DNA from 3 places in the Paraburkholderia sp. A3BS-1L genome. Region 3 is predicted to be linked to each of the others. Evidence: riboswitches for the same ligand, from Rfam matches in the RefSeq annotation. Region 3 holds a riboswitch; each other region holds the start of a gene.
The links. A riboswitch is a leader RNA that binds a small molecule or an ion and turns the genes downstream of it on or off. The one in region 3 is predicted to bind cobalamin.

Region 1 (7,385 bases), on a different replicon from region 3:
GCGGAGATGCCCGGCACGATGCGCAGATCGACGGTTTTCCAGCGCGCATCGCTGCTCGTGTCGAGGACTTCGAAGACGGCTGCGGCCATCGCGAACACGCCCGGGTCCCCCGACGACACCACGACAACCTGCCGGCCTTCGCAGGCCAGTTCAAACGCGTGGCGGGCGCGCAGCAGTTCTTCGCGGTTGTCGGTGCAGTGCAGGTGTTGCGCGTCGCGAAACGGGCCGGCCATCTTCACGTAGGTTTCATAGCCGAGGATGTCGGTCGCAGCATCCAGCGCCGCGCGCGCGTCGGGGGCCATGAGCCCTGCACTGCCGGGCCCAAGCCCGACGACGCTCAGACGCCCCCGGCGACGACCGATCTGCGAAGGAGTGACAGGCATTGGCGCGACCGCGAGCGTCACGCCGCTGGCATGAGCACGGATCTCGTATCGCGGGCTCGTCGAGTCCGCCAGCATTTGTGCAACGTTCGGACCGCCATCGGCGAATCGCAGAGGAATACAGAGCGATGATGCTGCCGCTTCCAGCGACGGGTCTACCATCCGTGAAGCAGGCGCCAGCAGGACCGCGAGCGCATCGGGCGCAAGCCCGTGCGCCGACATGGCTGCGGCAATGGCTGCCGCGCTGCCCGCTTGCGCGTCTGCGGCCGCTTCCGTTTCCGGCACGCAAGCCACCACGCTGCGCGGATGGATGACGAGTTCGCCGCGCCTGCTTTCTGTCGCGCGTGGCGTGACCCGGATGGTGAGCGGGGCGCGCTCGTCCTTGGGGATCGGCGCGTCGTCCAGCCACGGCGCAACCCCCTCGATACGCACGCATTCGCCAGCAAGCAGATCGGACACGAAATGCTTGCCCTGATCGAGATCGGCGAGCACATAGCCATCCGGCGGATTGAGCAGACAGGTGCCGAATCGCAATTCGCCGCTCGTCGTGATGGCAGGTGCGACGTCCAGCGCCTGCGCGATCTTGCGGGCCAGCGTGTTGACACCCGCCAGTCCGCCGAGCAGGGGTACGACCGCACTGCCGTCCTCGGCCACGGCCAGCACAGGCGGCTCGGTGCCCTTGTTGTCGAGCATCGGCGCGAGGCAGCGGATGACGATGCCGGCCGCACAGAGCGCGATGATCGGCACGCCTTGTGCGTAGAGCGTCTGTAGATGTGCGCCGAGTTGGGGGAAGGCGACATCGGCTTCGCCTTCGACTCGCGGCAGCAGCCCGTGGATCGACGCGCCGGGGCACGCCTCCTTGATGCGTCGTGCCACAGGCAATGCGCTGCGCCCGAGCACGACGAGCACGGGCGGCGTGGTGTTCATCCCTGCCATTTCTGCCCCGGCACAACGAGTAGCGAGAAGTACGGCGAAGCCATCGGGTCGACAAGTGCCAGCGGCACGATACGCTGGTTCGGCATCGTGGCGCGTTCGACGTACAGCGCGCGGCTCGCGAGCCCCAGTTCATCGAGCACGCCGCGGACTTTGGCGAAGTTGCGGCCGAGCTTCATGATCACGGCGGCGTCGGTTTGCGCGAGCTTGCTGCGCAGTTCGTCCTCGGACATGACGCCCGAGAGGATGGCGAGGCTCTGGTTGCGATAGACGAGCGGCGTGCCGAGCACCGCGGTTCCGCCCAGCATCGAGCAGACGCCCGGCACGACTTCGACGCGAAACTTGCCGGCCAGCCGGTCGTGCAGGTACATATAAGAGCCGTAGAAGAACGGATCGCCTTCGCATACGACGGCTACGTCGCGGCCCGCATCCAGGTGCTCGCCGATCACGGCTGCCGCCGTATCGTAGAAGTCGGCGATGATCGTCTCGTACGACAACGGCGGCTCGAGTGCCTCGGTTGTGACCGGGTAGACGAGCGGCAGCCGGATTTGCACGCCGTCGAGGTGCGATTCGACGATGCTGAACGCGTTGCCTTTCTTGCCCTTGGCCACGAAGTAGGCGACGACCGGCGCCGCCTTGAGCAGACGGAGTGCCTTGAGCGTCAGCAGTTCCGGATCGCCGGGCCCGACGCCGATGCCAAAGAGTTGCCCACGGTGATTCATCATTCGATTTCCGATGCCAGTGCGTTGACGGCGGCGGCGGCCATGGCGCTGCCGCCGCGCCGGCCTTCGACGATCACGTAGGGGACGCCGCGGCTGTCGGCGGCGAGCGCGGCCTTCGATTCCGCCGCACCGACGAATCCCACGGGAAATCCGAGGATCAGTGCAGGGCGCGGTGCGCCGGCGTCGAGCATGTCGAGCAGGTGGAACAGCGCGGTGGGTGCGTTGCCGATTGCGACGACGCTGCCTTCGAGCTTTGAGCGCCAGAGCTCGAGCGCCGCCGCCGAGCGCGTGTTGCCGATCGTGCGCGCGAGTTCCGGCACGGCCGGGTCGCCGAGCGTGCACAACACCTCATTGGAAGCGGGCAGACGCGCGCGCGTGACGCCTTGCGCAACCATGCGTGCATCGCAGAGGATCGGCGCGCCGCCGGCAAGCGCGTCGCGGCCGGCTGCGCCCGCGCCATCGGAGAAACGCAATGCATCGACGATATCGACCATCCCGCACGCGTGAATCACGCGAACGGCGAGTTTTTCGAGGTCGGGCGGGATGCGGGACAGGTCGGTTTCGGCGCGTATCGTGGCGAACGACTGGCGGTAGATGGTTTGTCCGTCGCGAACGTAGTCAGTCATCAAGTGTGCTCCGGGCGGCAGCGCCTAGCAGTCGGGCTGCCGCTTCGATGGTCAGATTTGTGCCGATGCGCACGCCAAAGCGTCCGGCGGCATCGGACGTGGCCAGGGGCACGCAGGCCGGCGACGGCTCCTGGCGATAGAGGTCGTAACGACCCGGTTCGACGGCCAGCAGCGTGTACGGCGCACAGTGCGCCGCCGCACACGAACGCGGGCAGCCGCTCAGATGGGCTGCGACGCCATCGGGCAGCCGTTGCGCGAGATCGAGCGCGTCGCGCTTGGTATCGGCGAGCCCTTTCGCGCAGCCTGTCGAGCCGGCGCATGCGATGAGCCGCGCGAGCGGCGCCCGAGCATCGAGCAGGAATCCGGGCGACGCGAGGCGCTGTTTGGCATCCTCGATAGCCGGGGCTGGCACATCGGGTATCAGCACGCTTTGCCATGGCGTCAACCTGAACGTGCCGTTGCCGTGGTCCTGGGCAAGCCGCGAGAGTGCGCGCAGACCCTGCGTATCGATACGGCCCAGCGGCGGCTGGCCGCCGACATGCGACAGGCGGGCATCGCGTTGCCGCCAGGCGCCGAATCGGCGGCCAGGGTTGGCGGGGGCGCGACGCCATGCGCAAACCGTGGAATCGCATCGCAGTTCGATGGCAGCGCGGGCGGCGGCGCGTGTCACGAGATCTGCGCCAGACAGCCGGCGGAGAAGGTCGCGCATGCGGTTTTCGTCGGGCGCGGCGACGTCGAGAAACGTGTGCAGCAGCGCCATGATCATGGTGGGGAGATCGCGCGCGCGAACCGCGGCCAGTGCGGGGTTTGCCGCACTGTCTTGCCACGCAGGCGGCTGCCCCGCAAGACCGATGGCGAACCACGGGTTGTCATCGGCTTTCGCTTCCATTGCAGCGAACCAGAGATCATGGGGATGATCGAGCGCGGCGAGACGCTCGCCGCCGTCGAGCAGCACGCAAAATTTGGGGGACAGCGCAGCAAGACGTGGCTCGCTTTGCAGCAGGAGAAGGATCTCCCGGGCGAGCGGTTGCGTGTCGCACAAGGCGTGTTCGTCGATGCCGGCGCTTGGGCTCAGCAGCAGATTGCGCACGTCGTCGGCTGCCGTTGCCTGCGATGCGGCCTGCGATGCGGCCTGCAATGGGGGCAAGGTCAGCGCGCACGGAACATGCGGCCCGAGGCCCGCATCGCGCAGTCGCCGGCTCAGTTCGGCTTCGTGACCCGATTTCACGCCGCGCAATTGCAGATTGGCGCGATTCGTCAGCTCGACGATTCCCGATGCATGCGCCCCGGCTGCATCGGCGATGGCGAGCGCCTGCGCCGCGTGCAGCACGCCGCCGGGCAGCTTGACGCGACACAGCCCGCCGTCGCGCGCAGCGACGATGCGCGACAACGCAGGGCAGGCCGATGGCCGTAACGAAGGCTGTGAAACGTGGCTCAAGGTTCAACGAAGTTGGCGTCGTACGACTGCCACGTTGTCTCGACAGGGAGAGAACGCGCACCGGTACACCCCGCCCGGTGATGGCTTGCACGATCGATGGGCCGGCAGGTCTCCTGGCTCGCAGGTCGTCGTCCACACCGGCCTTCCCGGTTCTCCAGTGGCACCCTGGGGGTGTGGACTCGCTGCTTACAGTTGCGGGGGCAGCCACAGCTTCAACTGTGTTCCCTTGAAGCCCCGAAGGGCACCGGCAAAGCGGGTATTATGCCTTTTTTCAGGAAGGCCTCGAAGCGCACAGGCGGTTGGCCAGTCACGGGTAGCGGATGACGAACGGGAGTGTGATGGGTTGCTGGCTGACGATTGTGGGTATCGGCGAGGACGGTTTCGCGGGGTTGGGGCGTGCGGCCCGGCGAGCGTTGCTGGATGCCGGCGTTGTCATCGGCGGTGAACGGCATCTGGCCATGCTGCCCGCGCGGATTCGCGCGCGTCGGCAAGCGTGGCCGAAACCGTTCGATATCGGCAGCATCGAGTCGCATCGCGGTACGCCGGTCTGCGTGCTGGCAAGCGGCGATCCGATGATGTTCGGCGTGGGGGCCACGCTCGCGCGTGTGATCCCGCCTGATCAGATGCGCGTGATTTCCGGCCCGTCTTCGTTATCGCTCGCGGCGGCGCGCCTTGGCTGGCCGTTGCAGGATGTCGAGACGGTGTCTCTTGTGAACCGGCCCATCGCTGTGCTGAACGCGCATTTGCGTGAGGGCGCACGCGTGCTGGTGCTGAGCCGGGACGGCGCAACGCCGTCTGCGATCGCCGGACTGCTGAACGAACGCGGATTCGGCGCGACCGAGATGGCGGTCTTCGAAAATCTCGCTGGACCGCGCGAGAAGCGCCTGCATTTGCGCGCAGACGCCTGGCAGGACACGTCGATCGGTGCGCTGAACATCGTGGCGCTAACCTGTCACGCTTGCCATACGCCTGGGGGGCCCGTTGGGCACGGGGGCCGGTCGTTGCCGCTGACGCATGGTCTGCCGGACGATGCTTTCCGGCACGACGGCCAGTTGACCAAGCGCGATGTGCGCGCGATCACGCTTGCGCGGCTTGCTCCGCTTCCTGGTGCGTTGCTGTGGGATGTTGGGGCAGGGTGCGGCTCGATCGGCATCGAATGGATGCGCGCGCATCCGGCGTGCCGTGCCGTCGCGATCGAGTCGGATGCGCGCAGGCAGGCTTTCATTTCGCACAACCGCGACGCGCTCGGTGTGCCGGATCTGCAACTGGTGGCGGGCCGGGCGCCCGATGCGCTGGCAGGACTGCCTGCTCCAGATGCGGTGTTCATCGGCGGTGGCGTGACCGTGCCGGGAGTGATCGATGCGTGCTGGGCGGCGCTGCGCGATGGCGGCCGGCTGGTGGCCAATGCGGTCACGCTTCAGGGCGAGGCGGTGCTGATCGACTGGCGTAACCGCCATGGCGGCACCCTGACGCGCATTGCGTTGAGCGAGGCCCAGCCGCTCGGCGGTTTCGATACGTGGCGTGCCACCTTGCCGATTACGTTGCTGGACGTGACGAAATCCGCCACGACCCGGGCCGGGGCGGAGGCACAGCCGTGACGATGCGCGACGAAACGCCGGAAGCGCCGCGTCCGCTGCGCAGCGGCTATACGACGGGCAGTTGCGCGACGGCTACGTCGCTGGCGGCTGCGCGTCTGTTGCTGGGCGGCCTTTGCACCGATGTCGCCCGAATCGTCCTGCCGAAAGGCCAGCATGTGCCGATGCCGCTCGCGTTCTGCCGCTTCATCAATGGGCGCGATGCGGCGGATGGGGCGGAAGCCGGAACGGTCAAGGATGCCGGCGACGATCCCGATGTCACGCATGGCGCGGTCGTGTTCGCCCGAGTGCAATTGAGCACGGAGCCGGGGGTGCGGTTTCATGCCGGCCCCGGCGTGGGCACCGTCACGCGCGCCGGTTTGACCTTGCCGGTCGGTGAGCCGGCCATCAATCCGGTGCCGCGCCGGATGATGTGCGAGCACCTTGCAGAACTCGCGGCGGAGTATGGATACGCGGGCGGCTTCGAGGTCACGATTGGCGTCGAGGGCGGTGAGGCGCTGGCGCTCAAGACGATGAATCCGCGGCTCGGCATCATCGGCGGGTTGTCGATCCTCGGTACGACCGGCATCGTGCGGCCGTTTTCGTGCTCGGCCTATATCGCGTCGATCCATCAGGGCATCGACGTTGCAAGGGCCAATGGCTACCAGCATATTGCCGCCTGCACCGGCAACGCGAGCGAGGACGCCATGCGCGCGCACTATGGCCTGCCCGACATCGCGCTGATCGAGATGGGGGATTTCGTCGGTGCCGTGCTCAAGCACCTGCGCCGCGCGCCGGTCGAGAAGCTGAGCCTGTGCGGCGGTTTCGGCAAGCTGAGCAAGCTGGCGGCGGGTCATCTCGACCTGCATAGCCGCAGCTCGAGCATCGACTTGCCGCTGCTCGCGCAATGGGCGGCGGAATCGGGCGCCGATGAGACCTTGCAGAACGATATCCGCGCGGCCAACACGAGCCAGCAGGCACTTGTGATGGCGACCCGGCGCGGCATTGCGCTCGGCGATGTCGTGTGCCGGCATGCTCTGCGCGTCGCACAGGGGGTCGTGCCGCCCGACGTTAGCGTCGAAGTGTTTGCTATCGACCGCGTGGGGAATTTCGTCGGAGTCGCGCAATGACCCGGGTTCTGCTGCTGGGCGGCACCGGTGATGCGCTGAAGATCGCACGGCGCCTCGGGCCAGGCGACGTCTACAGCCTGGCCGGATTAGGCCGGGTGCCGCAGGATCTCGCGTGCAAGGTTCGCGTCGGCGGCTTTGGCGGAGTCGAAGGGCTGGCCCGGTATGTCGACGTTCAGCGTATCGGCCTGATCGTCGATGCCACGCATCCGTACGCGGCGCGTATCAGCGCGAATGGGGCGAGTGCGGGCCGGCTTGCGGGTGTGCCGTGCTGGGCACTGCGTCGTCCGGCCTGGCAGCCGCAATCCGGCGATGACTGGCGTTTCGTGAACGGATGGGGCGAGCTGTGCAGAGCGCTTGCCGGATTTTCGCGCCCGCTGTTCACGCTGGGACGGGAGCCGCTGTTGCATCTCGACGAGATCCCCGCGCATCAACACTGGACGATTCGCTGCCTCGACGATCACCCTGGAAACGCTCGGGCGCGGGTGATCGGCGTGCGCGGTCCGTTCACGCATGAGGGCGAGCGGGCGTTGTTCGATGCCAGCGGATTCGATGTCGTGGTCAGCAAAAACAGCGGCGGTGCAG
Region 2 (7,385 bases), on a different replicon from region 3:
GGCTCGGAAAATCCGGCCCGAGCCGCTCGACGACGCTCGCCAGCAGCGACAGCGTCGTATCGGCCGAGCTGAGCACGACGATGTCGGCCGGACGTTGATCGATGCGGATCACGCCCGCCGTGTCGTCGACGAAGCCGCCCGGGACCGTTCGCAACAGGTGCATGCGATGCCTGCCGTGAATGCGCTCAGGCCGGCGCGGTGACAGACTGCGCGCCGGGAGCGGCATCAAGCGCGGCATCGAGCGCGCGCTGAAGCACCGCTTGATCCAGATCCTCGCCGATCAGGACGAAGCGGCTCGTACGCGCTTCGTCATCGCGCCAGCGGCGATCGAAATAGCTGTCGAAGCGCGCGCCCACACCCTGGATCACGAGACGCATCGGTGCGCCCGGCAGCGCCGCGAAACCCTTCGCGCGATAGATCGTGTGGTGCTCGACCAACTGCCGCAACGCGGCGATTGCGGCATCGCGCGATGCAGGCGCGCCCGACACGACGACCGAGTCGAAATCGTCGTGATGGTGATCGGCATCGTGCGCCGAACCGTGATGATCGTGACGCTGATCGATCGTCTCCTCGGACGCCGAGTTCAGGCCGAGCAGCACCGGCAAATCGAGCCGGCCATTGTGGGCAGGGACGATCTTCACATGCGCGGGAATGTCTTCGCGGATCAACGCGGCCACGGCCGCCTGTTGCGCGCCATCGAGGAGATCGGTCTTGTTGAGCACGACGAGATCCGCCGCGCTCAACTGGTCCTCGAACAGCTCGTGCAGCGGCGATTCATGATCGAGATTCGGATCGGCCTTGCGCTGTTCGTCCACGGCCTCGGGATCTTCGGCGAACTGCCCGCTCGCGGCGGCCGGGCCGTCCACGACCGTGACCACCGCATCGACCGTGAAGCTGCTGCGGATCGACGGCCAGTTGAAAGCCTGCACGAGCGGTTTGGGCAATGCGAGCCCCGACGTCTCGATCAGCACATGGTCGATCTGGTCGCGTCGCTCGACGAGTGCTTCCATGACCGGGAAAAACTCTTCTTGCACGGTGCAGCACAGGCAGCCGTTCGCCAGCTCGTACAGCTGGCCTTCGGTTTGCTCGCCGGATTCATCGCAGCCGATCCCGCAGCCCTTGAGGATTTCGCCGTCGATCCCGAGCTCGCCGAATTCGTTGACGATCACGGCAACGCGCAGGCCGTTCGCGTTGGACAGGATGTGGCGCAGCAGCGTGGTCTTGCCGCTGCCGAGAAAGCCCGTGATGACGGTCACAGGAATCTTGCGCATGGAGGTGGACATGAAAGGTCTCGATGGCGGTGGTCGCGTGCAACATCACTCCCGTGCCGTTGCTGGCATGAGGCTTGAGGCGTGACGAAAACGCGTGATGAATGCGACGGTTCGGCAGCGCGCCGCCTACCCGCAGCGCGTGTCGTCTTCTCCGGCCGGTCTCCGGGCTGGCGAAAAGCCGCTTCACCTTCCCGCGCGACCTGTGGATGGACAGGCGTTGAGCGCAGTGGTTGCGCACATACGTGGCACGTATGTGTAGAAGTCGGCCGTGTATCGCTCTCGAGCGACACGTTCGCTTACCGTTGCGGGGGCAGCACAGGTGGGGTCGCCGCAGCGCATCGCTGCATCGAACCGCTGTTTCCCGTTTAACTGCGCACGTCGGAACGCGTGCGCGAGCACCAGATTAGCCGGGAGTGTAGGTGCCGCCTGCGCGCCAGTCAAGAAAGAGGCGAGCCTCGGGCCTTGCAGCGGGCGTGTGGTATCGTGAAAAAAGAGATCTTCGGCTATTTGCCTGTTGTCCAGGGACAGGCAACGTTTCATCCCCTTTCGTTTCATCCCCTTTCGACGCGCCTCCGAAATATGCATGCTCCTTCCGCCAGCCTCGGCTCGCCGGCGATTCTGGTGATCGGCAAAGTGGCGCCGCTGGCCCGCACCGATGCCCTGCCCCCTGCGGGGCGGCGACCGGGTCTGTTGACCATCGGCCTGGGCTTCCGGCGCGATGTCACTCCCGGCCAGATCGAGGCCGCCGTCAGGATGGCGCTTGGGATGCTGGAATCAGGCGACATGGCCGAAGTCATGTGCGTGGCCACACTGCAAGACAAAGTGCACGAGCCGGCCCTGCTGGCGTTCTGCGAGCAGCATCGGATGCCGCTGGTCGGCGTCCGGGCGGAGGAAATACGTGCCTGTCTCGACGAAAATCCGTCGCTCACGCGTTCGCCGGTTGCACGCGAGAAGCTCGGCGTCGCGGGTGTATGCGAGCCTTGTGCGCTGCTCGCTGCCCCCGGTGCCCGGCTGCTGCGCGGCAAGCTCGCGCTCGATGGCGTCACGGTTGCCATTGGCACGGTCAGCCCGATGCAGCCGGATCACACAGACAACAAACAAGGACATCATGAAGACCGATAGCGAATCCCATCTGCGCATGACCCAACGCCGTCGCGAAGGACACGAAAAGAAGCAGGCTGCCGCCACGCATGAAAAAGGCCTGCTGATCGTGCATACCGGCAATGGCAAAGGCAAGAGTACGGCGGCTTTCGGCATGGCCGTGCGAATGCTGGGCCACAACGAGCGTCTCGGTGTCGTGCAGTTCATCAAGGGCGCGTTGCATACGTCCGAGCGTGATTTTCTCGGCGCACATCCGATGTGCGATTTCGTCACGATGGGTGATGGCTATACATGGAACACGCAGAACCGCGAGGCCGACATGGCCACGGCCCGCAAAGGCTGGGATCAGGCCGTCGCAATGATCCAGAGCGACAACTACCGGATGGTGATCCTCGACGAACTCAACACTGTCCTCAAGTACGAATACCTGCCGCTCGATGAAGTGCTCGCTGTGCTGAGCGCGCGTGGCCCGGCGCAGCATGTCGTAGTCACCGGCCGCCACGCGCCCGATGCGCTCATCGAGGCAGCCGATCTCGTCACGGAAATGCGCCTCGTGAAGCATCCTTATAAGGAACAGGGCGTAAAGGCGCAGAAAGGTGTGGAGTTCTAACCATGCCGTCCTGTCCAGCGCTGTTCGTCAGCGCGCCCGCATCCGGCCAGGGAAAGACCACGATCACGGCAGGCCTTGCGCTGCTGCACCGCCAGCTCGGCCGGCGCGTGCGCGTCTTCAAGACGGGACCGGACTTCCTCGACCCGATGATACTGGAGCGTGCAAGCGGCGCCCCGGTCCAGTCGCTCGACCTCTGGATGGCAGGCGAAGACGGGTGCCGCCGGCTGCTGGCCGAGGCCGCTGCGCAGGCGGATCTCATCCTGATCGAAGGCGTGATGGGACTCTTCGACGGCACACCCAGCAGCGCCGATCTCGCAGCTAAATTCGGCGTGCCCGTCGTCGCCGTGATTTCGGCGAAGTCGATGGCACAGACGTTCGGCGCCATCGCATTCGGTCTTGCGCATTACCGCACGGATGTGGCGATATATGGCGTGCTGGCCAATCATGTCAGTTCGGTGCGTCACGCGCAGATGATCCAGGCGGGCATGCCCGGCGGGCTGCGCTGGCTCGGGCATCTCGCCCCATCCGCGCAGATGGCGCTGCCGGAACGGCATCTGGGGCTTCATCAGGCTGGCGAAATCGACCAGCTCGAATCGCGTATTGCCTTCACGGCCCAGGCACTCGCCGATACGGCGCTGGCCGAATTGCCCGCGGCTGTTTCGTTCGATGCAGCGCCGCACGATAGGCACCACGCGCAGCCGAGGCTGCTCGAAGGCACGCAGATCGCCATCGCTCGCGACGCAGCCTTCTCGTTCATCTATCCAGCGAACGTGAGCCTGCTGGAAAGCCTGGGCGCGCGCGTCGCGTTTTTCTCGCCGCTGGCAAACGAACCCGTCCCCAGTCATGCCGATGCGCTGTATCTGCCCGGCGGCTACCCCGAGCTTCATGCTGCCACGCTGGCCGGCAATGCAATAGCCGCCACCAGCATCCGTGACCATGCAGCTGCCGGCAAGCCTGTGGTTGCCGAATGCGGCGGCATGCTGTATCTGCTCGAAGAGCTGACCGATACCGAAAATCGCTCCACTCCGATGCTCGGGCTGTTGCAGGGACGCGCGGCAATGCAGAAACGGCTGGTCTCGCTCGGTATGATGGCGCTCGAAACGAAATTTGGCGTGCTAACGGGCCACACGTTCCACTATTCCAGCATGACGACTCCCCTGCAACCCGACCGCCACGCCACCCGCGCGCAGACCGGCGCGCCCGGCGAGCCGGTGTTCCGCTCGGGCACGATCGTCGCAAGCTATATGCATGGATACTGGCCGTCCAACCCCGCCCTCGCGGCAGCGCTTTTTTGCGGCAAATCCTTTTAAGGAAACCGAACGGATGGCGGTGCACCGTGGCCGATGGCCTGCGCGATCAGGAATACGTGGGCTAGCCACCCTCGCGGCAGGACTGCGCCTCGGCTGGGGCTCGATCTTCTATCCGGAAGTGATTCGCCAGCTGTCACGGATTCTCGTTGCAAGCTCATCGAGCAGCGCGAGCCGGTCCGGATCGCCCATCGTTTTCCATGCCCGGATTTCGGCCCTGTTGCGCAGACAGCCTTCGCAATAACCGCTCTGCTGATTCAACCGGCAAACGTCGATGCACGGGGAGCCGACCGGACGCTGCGTTTTCGCCTGTTCGATCTTCTGCGCGAGACTCACGCGCGGTGTTTGTTCGACGTTATCCATCACACCCCACCCGCATTCACTTCGCGGCTTACCGCGCGCAGCGCAGCATCGAGCCGCGCCCATCCTGATTCGTCCGCGGGCAGGCCGAAGCGCAGCCCCCGGACGACGTCGAACCGCCGTGTCCAGACGGCATGACGGGCCAATCCATCCTGCCACTGTGGCGCACGCTCATGGCGCACCCACGCGAAGAGCGGTGTGTGCTGCACCACGGGGGAAAATTCCCCGAGCAAGTCCGCCAGCCGCTCTCCCGCAGTCGCGAGACTGGCCCGCGTTTGCGTCTGCCAGTCCGTATCCAGCAACGCGGCGCGCGTCACGATACGCGCAGGCCCAGCTACGCTCCACGGTCCACGCAGGCTGCGCATAGCCCGAATGACGTCCTTATCCGCCAGCACGAAACCCACCCGCGCACCAGCCAGCCCGAAAAACTTGCCAATCGAGCGCAGCACGATCAGCCCGCCACGACCAGCGAACTTCGCCACGCTCAGTTGCGGCATCGACTCGACAAAAGCCTCGTCGATCACCAGCGTACCCCCACGCATCGCGAGCTCCTCATGCCAGGCCATGATGACGTCCGGCGTAAACCGCTCGGCTCCCGGGTTGTTGGGATTGACGATAACCAGATGCTTCAGATCCGCTGGCAGCGGCTTCCCCGGTTCCAGTACGAATGACGCTACGTCGCCGAGATCGGCAACTTCCCGCGTGACGAAACGATCGACGGGAAACCCCGCGCGCTCGCAGGCAGGCGCGTATTCCCCATACGTGAGCAGCCCGATGCCGATCCGCCCTTTGGGAAGCACCGCCGGCAGCATCCGGATCGCTGACTGGGTGCCTGCCACGGCGAGCGCCTCCAGCGCACCATAATGCGCGGCAGCGATGACCTCCAGATCGTCATCGTCGTCGGGCAACCTGAGCCATGCCTGCGGATCGACGGGCGGCACGGGATAGCCGCAGGGATTGATGCCCGTCGAAAGGTCGAGCCAGTTTTCCCGGGCGATGCCATATCGGCGAGCAGCCTCGCCGAGATTGCCGCCGTGCGGCACTTGTGTTGCGTGATCGAGATTGAGCATTGGTCTTCAGAAAATTGCGGCGGCACCCGCCAGCACAGCCATGACCGCAAGCCACACCGCGATGGAGCGTTTGACGAGCGACAGCGCACGGCCGACATCGGCGGCGCCCGGTGCATGGCCGCATCCGAGTGCCGGCCGCGCTTCAAGCACGCCATGGTACCAGGCCGCCCCGCCGCACGCGACGTTGAGACTGCCCGCTCCGCTGGCCATCACTGGCCCGGCGTTGGGGCTGTCCCAAGCTGATGCCTGAGTCCGCCAGCATGCGATGGCCGACCTGGAATTGCCGCACAGCGCATACGTCAACGCCGTTAGACGGGCCGGCAGATAATTCGCGACGTCGTCGAGGCGTGCGGCAGCCCAACCGAAGTACCTGAAACGCGGCGTGCGGTATCCCCACATCGCATCGAGCGTGTTGATGAGGCGAAATGCGAGCGCCCCGGGACCACCGGCTACCGCGAACCAGAACAACGCACCAAAGATCGCATCGTTGCCGTTCTCCAGCGCGGATTCAATTGCAGCCCGTGCAACAGCCTGCTCGTCCGCAGCGGATAGATCGCGCGTCACGACCCGGGAGGTCAATGCGCGAGCATTCGCGAGATCGCCAGCACGCAGTGCCTGCCCGACCGGCGCAATGTGATCGATCAGGCTACGCGCGCCGAGCGCGAACCACAGTGCAGCGACGTGCAACGTCCATGAAAGCATCAAGGGCAACCGATGCGTCAGCACGACGAGGAGCGCGACCGGCGGAATCACCGCGAGCGTCCAGGCCCCCACTCCCGCCACACGGGCGAGCAGCGGACGCACGGGCACGGGCGTGGCATGTGCATGCGCGTCGGACTTGTGCGCGGCCGCGCTGTGCGGATTGCAGGCATGGGCGATGCACGCAACCCACCGGCCAAAACCAACCAGTGGATGAAACCGGGAAGGCTCGCCGAATATTGCATCGAGAACGACCCCAGCGAAGCCCAGCATAAAGACGACCGATGCGCTGAGCCCGACGATCATCTGGCGCTCCTGCACACCGTCCAGCGACTTCGTTTCGATATGTTCACTTGCATTCCTGTTTTCCCGATTTCTCAGATATTCCACTGCGGGTGACATAATACGGCCCCGCCCCTGCGCCGTAATAGACTCAGCAATCCCGGCGCGGCGATTCCACACTGTTCAGGTAAGCGGCATGGCCAAAACGTTGATGATCCAGGGAACGAGTTCCGACTCCGGAAAGAGCACCCTCGTCGGGGCGCTCTGCAGGATTGCCACGCGTGAAGGCAAACGGGTCGTGCCGTTCAAGCCGCAGAACATGTCGCTCAACAGCGCAGTGACCATCGACGGCGGAGAAATCGGCCGCGCGCAGGCCTGGCAGGCGCTTGCCGCCGGCATCGCCCCCGAAGTCGACATGAACCCGGTCCTGCTCAAGCCGAACAGCGATACCGGTTCGCAAGTCATCGTGCAAGGTCATTCGCGCGGCAATCTCGATGCGCGAGCCTATCACCACTACAAGCCCATCGCCATGCAGGCAGTGCTCGAATCGTACGATCGCCTGAGCGCGAAAAGCGATCTCGTGCTGGTCGAAGGGGCCGGCAGCCCGGCCGAAGTCAACCTGCGTCAGGGCGATATCGCCAACATGGGGTTCGCCACCGCCGTCGGCTGTCCCGTCGTGCTGGTC
Region 3 (7,385 bases):
ATACGGCATCACGCGCGAAGAGCAGGACGCATTCGCGGCGCTGTCGCAGAACAAGGCGGAAGCCGCGCAGAAGGCGGGCCGCTTCGACGCGGAAATCGTGCCGGTGGAAATTCCGCAGCGCAAGGGCGATCCGCTGGTGTTCAAGACCGACGAATTCGTGCGTCACGGCGTGACGGCGGAGTCGCTCGCGGGCCTGAAGCCGGCGTTCTCGAAGGAAGGCACGGTGACGGCGGCCAACGCGTCGGGGCTGAACGACGGCGCGGCGGCGGTGGTGGTGATGTCGGCGAAGAAGGCCGAGGCGCTGGGCCTCACGCCGCTTGCGCGCATCAAGGCGTATGCGGCGGGCGGCGTGGATCCGAAGGTGATGGGCATGGGCCCGGTGCCGGCATCGAAGCGAGCGCTGGAGCGCGCGGGCTGGTCGGCTAGCGACCTCGATCTCATGGAGATCAACGAGGCGTTCGCGGCGCAGGCGCTGGCCGTGAACAAGCAGATGGGCTGGGACACGTCGAAGATCAACGTGAACGGTGGCGCGATTGCGATTGGTCACCCGATCGGCGCATCGGGCTGCCGGATTCTGGTGACGCTGCTGCACGAGATGCAGCGCCGTGATGCAAAGCGCGGTCTGGCCTCGCTGTGCATCGGTGGCGGCATGGGCGTGGCGCTTGCGCTCGAGCGCGCTTGAGCTCGATTGAACACGATTGAACCGGGCAACGCGCGCCTGATCCGCTGATCGGGCCGCATTGAAGTCAAACGGTTTGCCCGCGCGGCACGAGATGTGCCCTGGCGGGCAAACCGGACAAGATTCGCGCAACATTAGACGGACACAATAAGCCGCGCGATCTTGCCCGAGTGGTCTTCGCCTCGCATGCGAGGATGCCGGGCATGCAAGAAGTGGCGTTTCAACAACGGTACGCCATGTGGATCATTGAAATTTTCTCTCGCGGATAGAAAGGATGACTAAGCGTATTGCATTGGTAACAGGTGGCATGGGCGGTCTCGGTGAGGCGATTAGCGTCCGTTTGCATGACGCGGGCTATACGGTCGTCGTCACGCACTCGCCGGACAATGCTGGTGTCAAAGACTGGCTGGCCAGAATGAAGGAGACGGGCCGCGATTTCCACGCGTATTCCATCGACGTTGCCGACTACGATTCGTGCCAGCGCGGCGCGCAGAAGATCAAGAACGAAGTCGGCCCCGTCGACATTCTGATCAACAATGCGGGCATCACGCGCGACATGACCTTCAAGAAGATGGACAAGGTCAACTGGGATATGGTCCTGCGCACCAATCTGGACTCCATCTTCAATATCTCGAAGCCGCTGTGCGACAGCATGGTTGAGCACGGCTGGGGCCGCATCATCAATATTTCGTCGGTGAACGGCTCCAAGGGCGCCGTGGGCCAGACGAACTATGCAGCGGCGAAGGCCGGCATGCACGGCTTCACGAAATCGCTCGCACTCGAAGTCGCTCGCAAGGGCGTGACGGTGAACACGATTTCGCCGGGCTATCTTGCAACGAAGATGGTAACCGCCATTCCGCAGGAGATTCTCGATACGAAGATCATCCCGCAGATCCCGATGGGCCGTCTCGGCAGCCCGAATGAAGTTGCCGCGCTCGTGCTGTTCCTCTGCTCGGACGACGCCAGCTTCGTGACCGGCGCGAATATCCCCATCAACGGCGGCCAGCACATGCAGTAACGCTGTACTCGTCTCATTTCGCCGCAAGCCGCGCCGGCCGTCCTGGCCGGCGTAGTTTGCGGCGTGTTCCGCGTGGGCGACTGCCGCGCGAAGGCCGCGCAGTCCTGCGTTCGAGGCCGATCCAATCCGTAGCACCTCCCCCACTTCGACATCTTCGGCAAGCCGCCGCGGAATCACCAGAACGCGATCGTCAATGGCGCGGCGTTCGGCGCCGACTACTGCACGCGCATGGCAGTGGTGAGGTCCAACATTCTCGTCAACAAGAGCCGCGAAACCCAATACCAATACCAATACCTCTAGCTGGCTGCCCCGCATTTGCTGAAATAACGTGTAATCGTCATTGCGCGAAGGCGATCATCCGCACTTGAAACGGGCTAAAAGCGCCGCCTGTCATTTCGCAAGTCCACAGCGTTTCGCGACAAACTCGAATTTTCTCGAAATCCACATCGTGCGGCCCAAATCAGTTGTGTGCGGACCGGCTTGCGACTATCGTGCAAGTAGATATCGTCGAGTGAAAGGATTTGGAAGAATTCGATATCGAAATTGCCATGGATTGAGTCTGCGAATCGTTGGGCCAATAGCAGTCAATTTGCATGTATTGCCGCTTTGCCGTCATAATTGGGTATGCCATGATGGCATTGCCTATATGGGCCAAGCCAAACTTCGACATGCAAACGAAGTTCAAACAGCTGCTTGGGGGTGGGATTCCTGACAGGGAGAATGAGTATGGTTACGTTGGACGCAATCAAGCTGAAGATTGCAAAGCTTGAGAAACAGGCGGTAGCGATTGCCGAAAAGCAATCGTCCATCGGTCTCGCGAGAATTCGCGATCTGATGCAAAAGCACGGTTTGAGCGTTGCCGATATCGAGCGCTTCGTTGGCAAAAGACGCGGCCGCAGGCCCGGCGTCAAGGCTGCGAATGGCGCAGCGAAAGCGCTGCATCCCAACGCACATCCGGTCGCGGCGAAATACGCCGATCCGAAAACCGGCGCAACCTGGAGCGGACGCGGGCGTGCACCCGCCTGGATTCGCGATGCCAAGGACCGCTCGAAATTCCTGATCACGGCGGGCGCGGCGCCCAGGGCGGCATCGGCCAAAGCCGCTGGCGCGAAGAAGGCCGTGGTGAAACGTGCGGCAGCAAAAAAGGCTGGCGCAAAAACCACCGCCGTTAAAAAAGCAGCGGCTGGCAGGCCTGGGCGCAAGAAAGCTGCTCCCGCAAAGAAAGCTGCAGCAACGCGCAAGATGCCTGCAAGAAAGACACGCGCATCCGCGCCGGCCGCCGCAGCGCCCGCAACTGCAGCCTGATCCTTCTCTGATCGAACGGCTGGATCAAGCTGTTCGATAACTCACCTGACCGTAGCCGGTGTCGCGCCATTCCCGAACGGGACAGCGCAACACAGGCTACCGGTGTCGCCGCAGATCGACTGGCGGCATCTTTTTTCCATCATCCTCAATTAACAATTTCCGCAATGCTGGGCCCGATTATTTCGGCCAGCATTTGCGTCATTACCATTTGCGCGCGGCAATTTCTGAAAGGAAGGTGTAATCGGTGCGGCGCGCAATCAGAATGTATAGGTGAGTTTGCCGAACGCGGTCCGGCCGAGGCTGTTATAGCCGTACGTGGTCATGTACTGCCGGTTGAACAGATTCGAGATCGACGCGGACAGCAACAGGTGCGCATTCACCTTATACGAAGCACGCAGGCTCACCGTCGTGTACGACGGCAAATACAGCGTATTGAACTGATCGTCGAAGGTCGAGCCGCCGTAAAGCAATGACACGCCGGTGCTGAGCGCGTGGAGGTTGAATTCGTCCCACGTATGGTCGACGCTCAGGCTCACGGTTTGGCGCGGGCGGCGATTGAGCCAGGTCTGGTCGGTCACGTCCTGCGGATTCAGAATGCCGATCGCCAGACTCACGGGTGTGGACGCCCCGAGCGTGCCCTTGTACGAGAGGTCGAGCCCCTGAATGTGCGCACGCCCGACGTTTACGGGCAGAAAGGTCTGCGAATCGTAGGTGATGAGGTCGTGCACGCGCGTGTCGTACACGGCGGCCGTGAAGGTGCCGTACGACGTGTTGGCATCGAGCGCCGCTTCGATCGTGTCGCTGCGTTCTGGCTGGAGGTTGGGGTTCGCGTAGCCCGGATAGTACAGATCGTTGAAGGTCGGCAGCCGGAACGCATTGCCATAGGAAACGCGCGCTGTGTAGACCGGCGTGATCGCCCACGAGAGCGCGGCGTTGCCCGTATTGACGGCCTGCCCCTGGACGATCTCGTGGCGTCCGGCGAGGAACAGCGTCACGTCGCCGAGCGTTGCCGACTGGTGCAAAGAGACTGCGGAGTCGTTGCGCGCCGGCAAGCCGCTGGGCACCTCGACGGGCAAGTACGCCAGTTCGCGCGAGAAGTCGTAGGCGAGCTTGGTTTCGCCTGAAAGCGGCTGCCCGAACAGCGTGTGCCCACGCTCCTGATGCGTGATCGAAGTCGACGTGGAGAAGCGCGTCGAGTCGAATTGATCGGTCGGTATCGCGGGATCGTTCGAGTAGATGAACTGGCGATCGGTCGCGTAGCCCACCGACTGGTCGAATTGCGTGAACGGCGTGATGTCGAGGTGAAACGCCGCGCCGGTCGTGAGTTGATGGTCGCGCTGCCGGTCGTTGCCGCCCGCGTTGTCATAGGACAGATCGGACTGGTGATACAGCGCAAATGTGGAAATCGACCAGTTGTCGTGCGCATAGCCAAGCCGCCCATTCACGTCCTGGGCGTGATACGGATTGCGGCCGTCCTCGTGACCGTAGGCCCAGGGCCGGGTCGCGTCGATGCCCGCGGTGTTGTAGTCGTGCAGCCCCAGTGAATACGTGAGGCCTTCGAGCGCCGCGAGCGGTCCGCTCGAGGGCACGGTGCCCGAGGTGCTCAGCATCGTGTCGAAGGTCTTGTTGGACCCGCCGCCGAACGACACCGTGGTCCGGTTCGGCTGATTCGACGCGTGGCGCGTGAAGAGTTGCACGACGCCGCCCACGGCGTCCGCGCCGAACGAGGCGGCAGCGGGGCCCGAGATCACCTCGACGCGGTCGAACGCATCGGTCGGCAGGTCGGCCCATTCGGGCATGCCCGTGGTCACGGAGCCAATGCGGATCCCGTCGATGAACACGGCCACCTGCTCGGGCGACGAGCCGCGAATGCTCACCGAAGCCAGCGAGCCCGGCCCGCCGCTTTGCGACACGGTCACGCCCGGCAGCGTGGCGAGCGCCTGCGTGATGCTCGGGTCGGCGGGCGAGAGGCGGTCGAGGTCTTCGCGCGTGAGCACCTGCGTGCTCGCGTAGCGCTGGTCGAACGATTGCGGCAGATGCTGGGTGTCGCCGACCACGAGGATGTTCGACAGCGTGGTGTCGTTGTCCGAGGCGGCGGATTCGGCGGATTCGGCGGATTCGGCGGATGCGGCGGCGGCCGGCGGCTGCGTCGCGGGCATCGTGGGCGGTACGGGCGTCACGGGCGCGGCAGCGGCAGCGCTGTGCCATGCATAAACGCTCATGGCGCACGCGGCGGCGAGATGGCGGAGTTTCGGCCGGCGGTCTTGTCCGGAGCCGCCGGGAGCCGGCGGAATGTAGCTTGTGCGCTGGCCAAAGCGTTCGTCAATGCAGCGGCAACGGGCTTCCTGGGCGGAAGCCGTTTCAATCGTGGTGGACATGCAACTGATCCTGAGGTCGGGCTGTCCTTGCAACGGGCGACCGCGCACGGGCGGTGCTTGCGCATCGGGACACCCCGCCCCGTGCGGCTGCTTGGACCTCGGTCGATGGCAGGTCTCCTGGCTCGCGGGTCGACGCCCCTTGCCGGCCTTCCCGGTTTCCCAGTGGCGCGTTTGGCATGGACTTGCCGCTCACAGTTGCGGGGGCAGCCGCAGACTCGGGGTCGGGCGGCCCCACTGCGTTCCCTTTTGATCCCGTCGCCGGGAACCATCAGGGCGCAAGGGTAATGGCCGCGCGTGGCGGGCGTCAACCCGATATGCATCGGGCGTTGTGAAAACGCCCTTGGGCGCGGGCCCAAGGGCACGGCGATTCAGCCCCGAGGCCTAATTCCAGTCCAGCGCGCCGCCCGTCTGATACTCGGTCACGCGAGTTTCGAAGAAATTCTTCTCCTTGCGCAAATTGGCCTGCTCGTCGAGCCAGGGCAGCACGTTTTCGGCACCGGGAAACGGCGCGGGCATCCCCAACTGACCCGCGCGACGGTTCGCGATGTAGCGGAACTGTGCGCAATGCAAATCGGCCGAGTAACCCAGAATCGGCTCGCGCAGGATATAGCCCGCATAAGCCGTTTCCGCCGCATCGGCTTCTTCCCAGATCCGTTGCACGGCGCGCGGATCGAGTTGCAGGTTCTCCTCTTCCAGTAGCTGCCGGATGACGCGGATGCCAAAGCCGCAATGCAGCACCTCGTCGCGCATGATGTACTGGAACTGCTGCGCGGTCGCCTTCATCAACCCGCGCCGCTGGAGCGCGAATACCGGCGTAAAGCCGTTGTAGAACCAGCAGCCCTCGAACACGGCCGCGAAAAACAGGTAGGCGAGCGCGAATTCGTGCAGCGTGTCGCGGTTCGAGAGGTCGAGGCCGGGCGCCAGAATGCGTTCGAGCCGCTGGTTCGCGAGCGCGATCTTGGCGTGAATTTCGGGCACGACGCGATAGCGGTTATAGATTTCCTGTTGGTCAAGCCCGAGCGTTTCGATGCAGTGCTGGTAAGTCCAGGTATGCAACGCTTCTTCGTAGACCTGGCGAGCCTGATAGATTTGCAATTCGGGCGCGGTCATCTTTTCCATTACCGCGAGCCCGATATTGCGCATCGCCAGAATGTCCGACGTGGTGAGGTAGGCGAGCACGTTTTCGAAAACGTGTCGTTCCGTTTCGGTCAGGCGCTGCTGGTAATCGTGCACGTCGTCGCTCATGGAAATTTCGAGCGGCGTCCAGTGATTGCGGTTCGCGCTCAGAAAGCACTCCCACGCCCACGGATAGCGAAACGGCGCGAGCTGATTGATATCTCCGCGGCCGTTGACGACGCGCTTGTCTTCGGCGCGCGTGGCTTGCTGCTGCGCATGGGTTTTGCCGTTGCTGGTCATGGCTCAGAGCCCCCCCGCCAGGTAAGCGGCCACGCCTCGCTTGAAGGGACGCAGATGATCGCCCGCGCGCAACAGGACATCGCGCGCCAGGCGTGCAGGCAGATGATCCCGCGTGTAGATCGACGCGATCATGCCGGTGATCAGATAGAGTGGGCGCGTTGCCAGACGATGCTTGTGCTCGTAGCGCCGCAACAGCGCATCGGACGCGTAGTCGCGCCCGGCGAGGCAGGCTTCGCGAATCGAGCCGGCGAGCGTGCCGACGCCCGACAAGCCAAGGTTGAAGCCGTGCGCCGTGACCGGATGCATGCCCACCGCTGCATCGCCCACCGCCGCGAAGCGTCGCGCCACGAAATGCTCCGGATAAACCGCGACCAGCGGATACGCGTGTCGCGTCGTGACCAGTTCCATCTTGCCGAGGCGGTGGTCGAAGCGGCGCTCGATTTCGTCGGCGAAGGTGCGCGCGTCCGCGTGTTTGAGCCGCTCGATTTCGCGGCCCGTGAGCGTGAGCACCACGGAAGACTGGAACGCGCCGGACGCCGGGTGCGGATTCATGGGCAGCAACGCGAGCGTCTGGCCATACCCGAACCAT

Region 1: it holds a riboswitch for cobalamin, as region 3 does, so the genes downstream of both, cobG (precorrin-3B synthase) here and P5W99_RS28620 (TonB-dependent receptor domain-containing protein) in region 3, are expected to answer to the same signal.
Region 2: it holds a riboswitch for cobalamin, as region 3 does, so the genes downstream of both, cobW (cobalamin biosynthesis protein CobW) here and P5W99_RS28620 (TonB-dependent receptor domain-containing protein) in region 3, are expected to answer to the same signal.

What each region holds. Positions count from the first base shown of each region.
Region 1 is NZ_CP120443.1:838,540-845,924, forward strand. It holds gene cobJ (precorrin-3B C(17)-methyltransferase) at 1-1,316, opposite strand, end outside; gene P5W99_RS18935 (precorrin-2 C(20)-methyltransferase) at 1,304-2,035, opposite strand; gene P5W99_RS18940 (precorrin-8X methylmutase) at 2,035-2,661, opposite strand; gene cobG (precorrin-3B synthase) at 2,654-4,051, opposite strand; cobalamin riboswitch at 4,186-4,363, opposite strand; gene cbiE (precorrin-6y C5,15-methyltransferase (decarboxylating) subunit CbiE) at 4,438-5,697, shown strand; gene P5W99_RS18955 (cobalt-precorrin-5B (C(1))-methyltransferase) at 5,700-6,803, shown strand; gene P5W99_RS18960 (cobalt-precorrin-6A reductase) at 6,800-7,385, shown strand, end outside.
Region 2 is NZ_CP120443.1:825,307-832,691, reverse strand. It holds gene cobN (cobaltochelatase subunit CobN) at 1-163, opposite strand, end outside; gene cobW (cobalamin biosynthesis protein CobW) at 186-1,283, opposite strand; cobalamin riboswitch at 1,408-1,689, opposite strand; gene P5W99_RS18905 (cobalamin biosynthesis protein) at 1,755-2,393, shown strand; gene cobO (cob(I)yrinic acid a,c-diamide adenosyltransferase) at 2,380-2,982, shown strand; gene P5W99_RS18895 (cobyrinate a,c-diamide synthase) at 2,985-4,292, shown strand; gene P5W99_RS18890 (DUF1289 domain-containing protein) at 4,401-4,652, opposite strand; gene cobD (threonine-phosphate decarboxylase CobD) at 4,652-5,719, opposite strand; gene cbiB (adenosylcobinamide-phosphate synthase CbiB) at 5,726-6,721, opposite strand; gene P5W99_RS18875 (cobyric acid synthase) at 6,897-7,385, shown strand, end outside.
Region 3 is NZ_CP120444.1:771,784-779,168, reverse strand. It holds gene P5W99_RS28635 (acetyl-CoA C-acetyltransferase) at 1-682, shown strand, start outside; gene phbB (acetoacetyl-CoA reductase) at 954-1,697, shown strand; gene P5W99_RS28625 (H-NS histone family protein) at 2,424-3,002, shown strand; gene P5W99_RS28620 (TonB-dependent receptor domain-containing protein) at 3,260-5,161, opposite strand; cobalamin riboswitch at 5,471-5,665, opposite strand; gene P5W99_RS28615 (ribonucleotide-diphosphate reductase subunit beta) at 5,762-6,796, opposite strand; gene ubiM (5-demethoxyubiquinol-8 5-hydroxylase UbiM) at 6,800-7,385, opposite strand, start outside.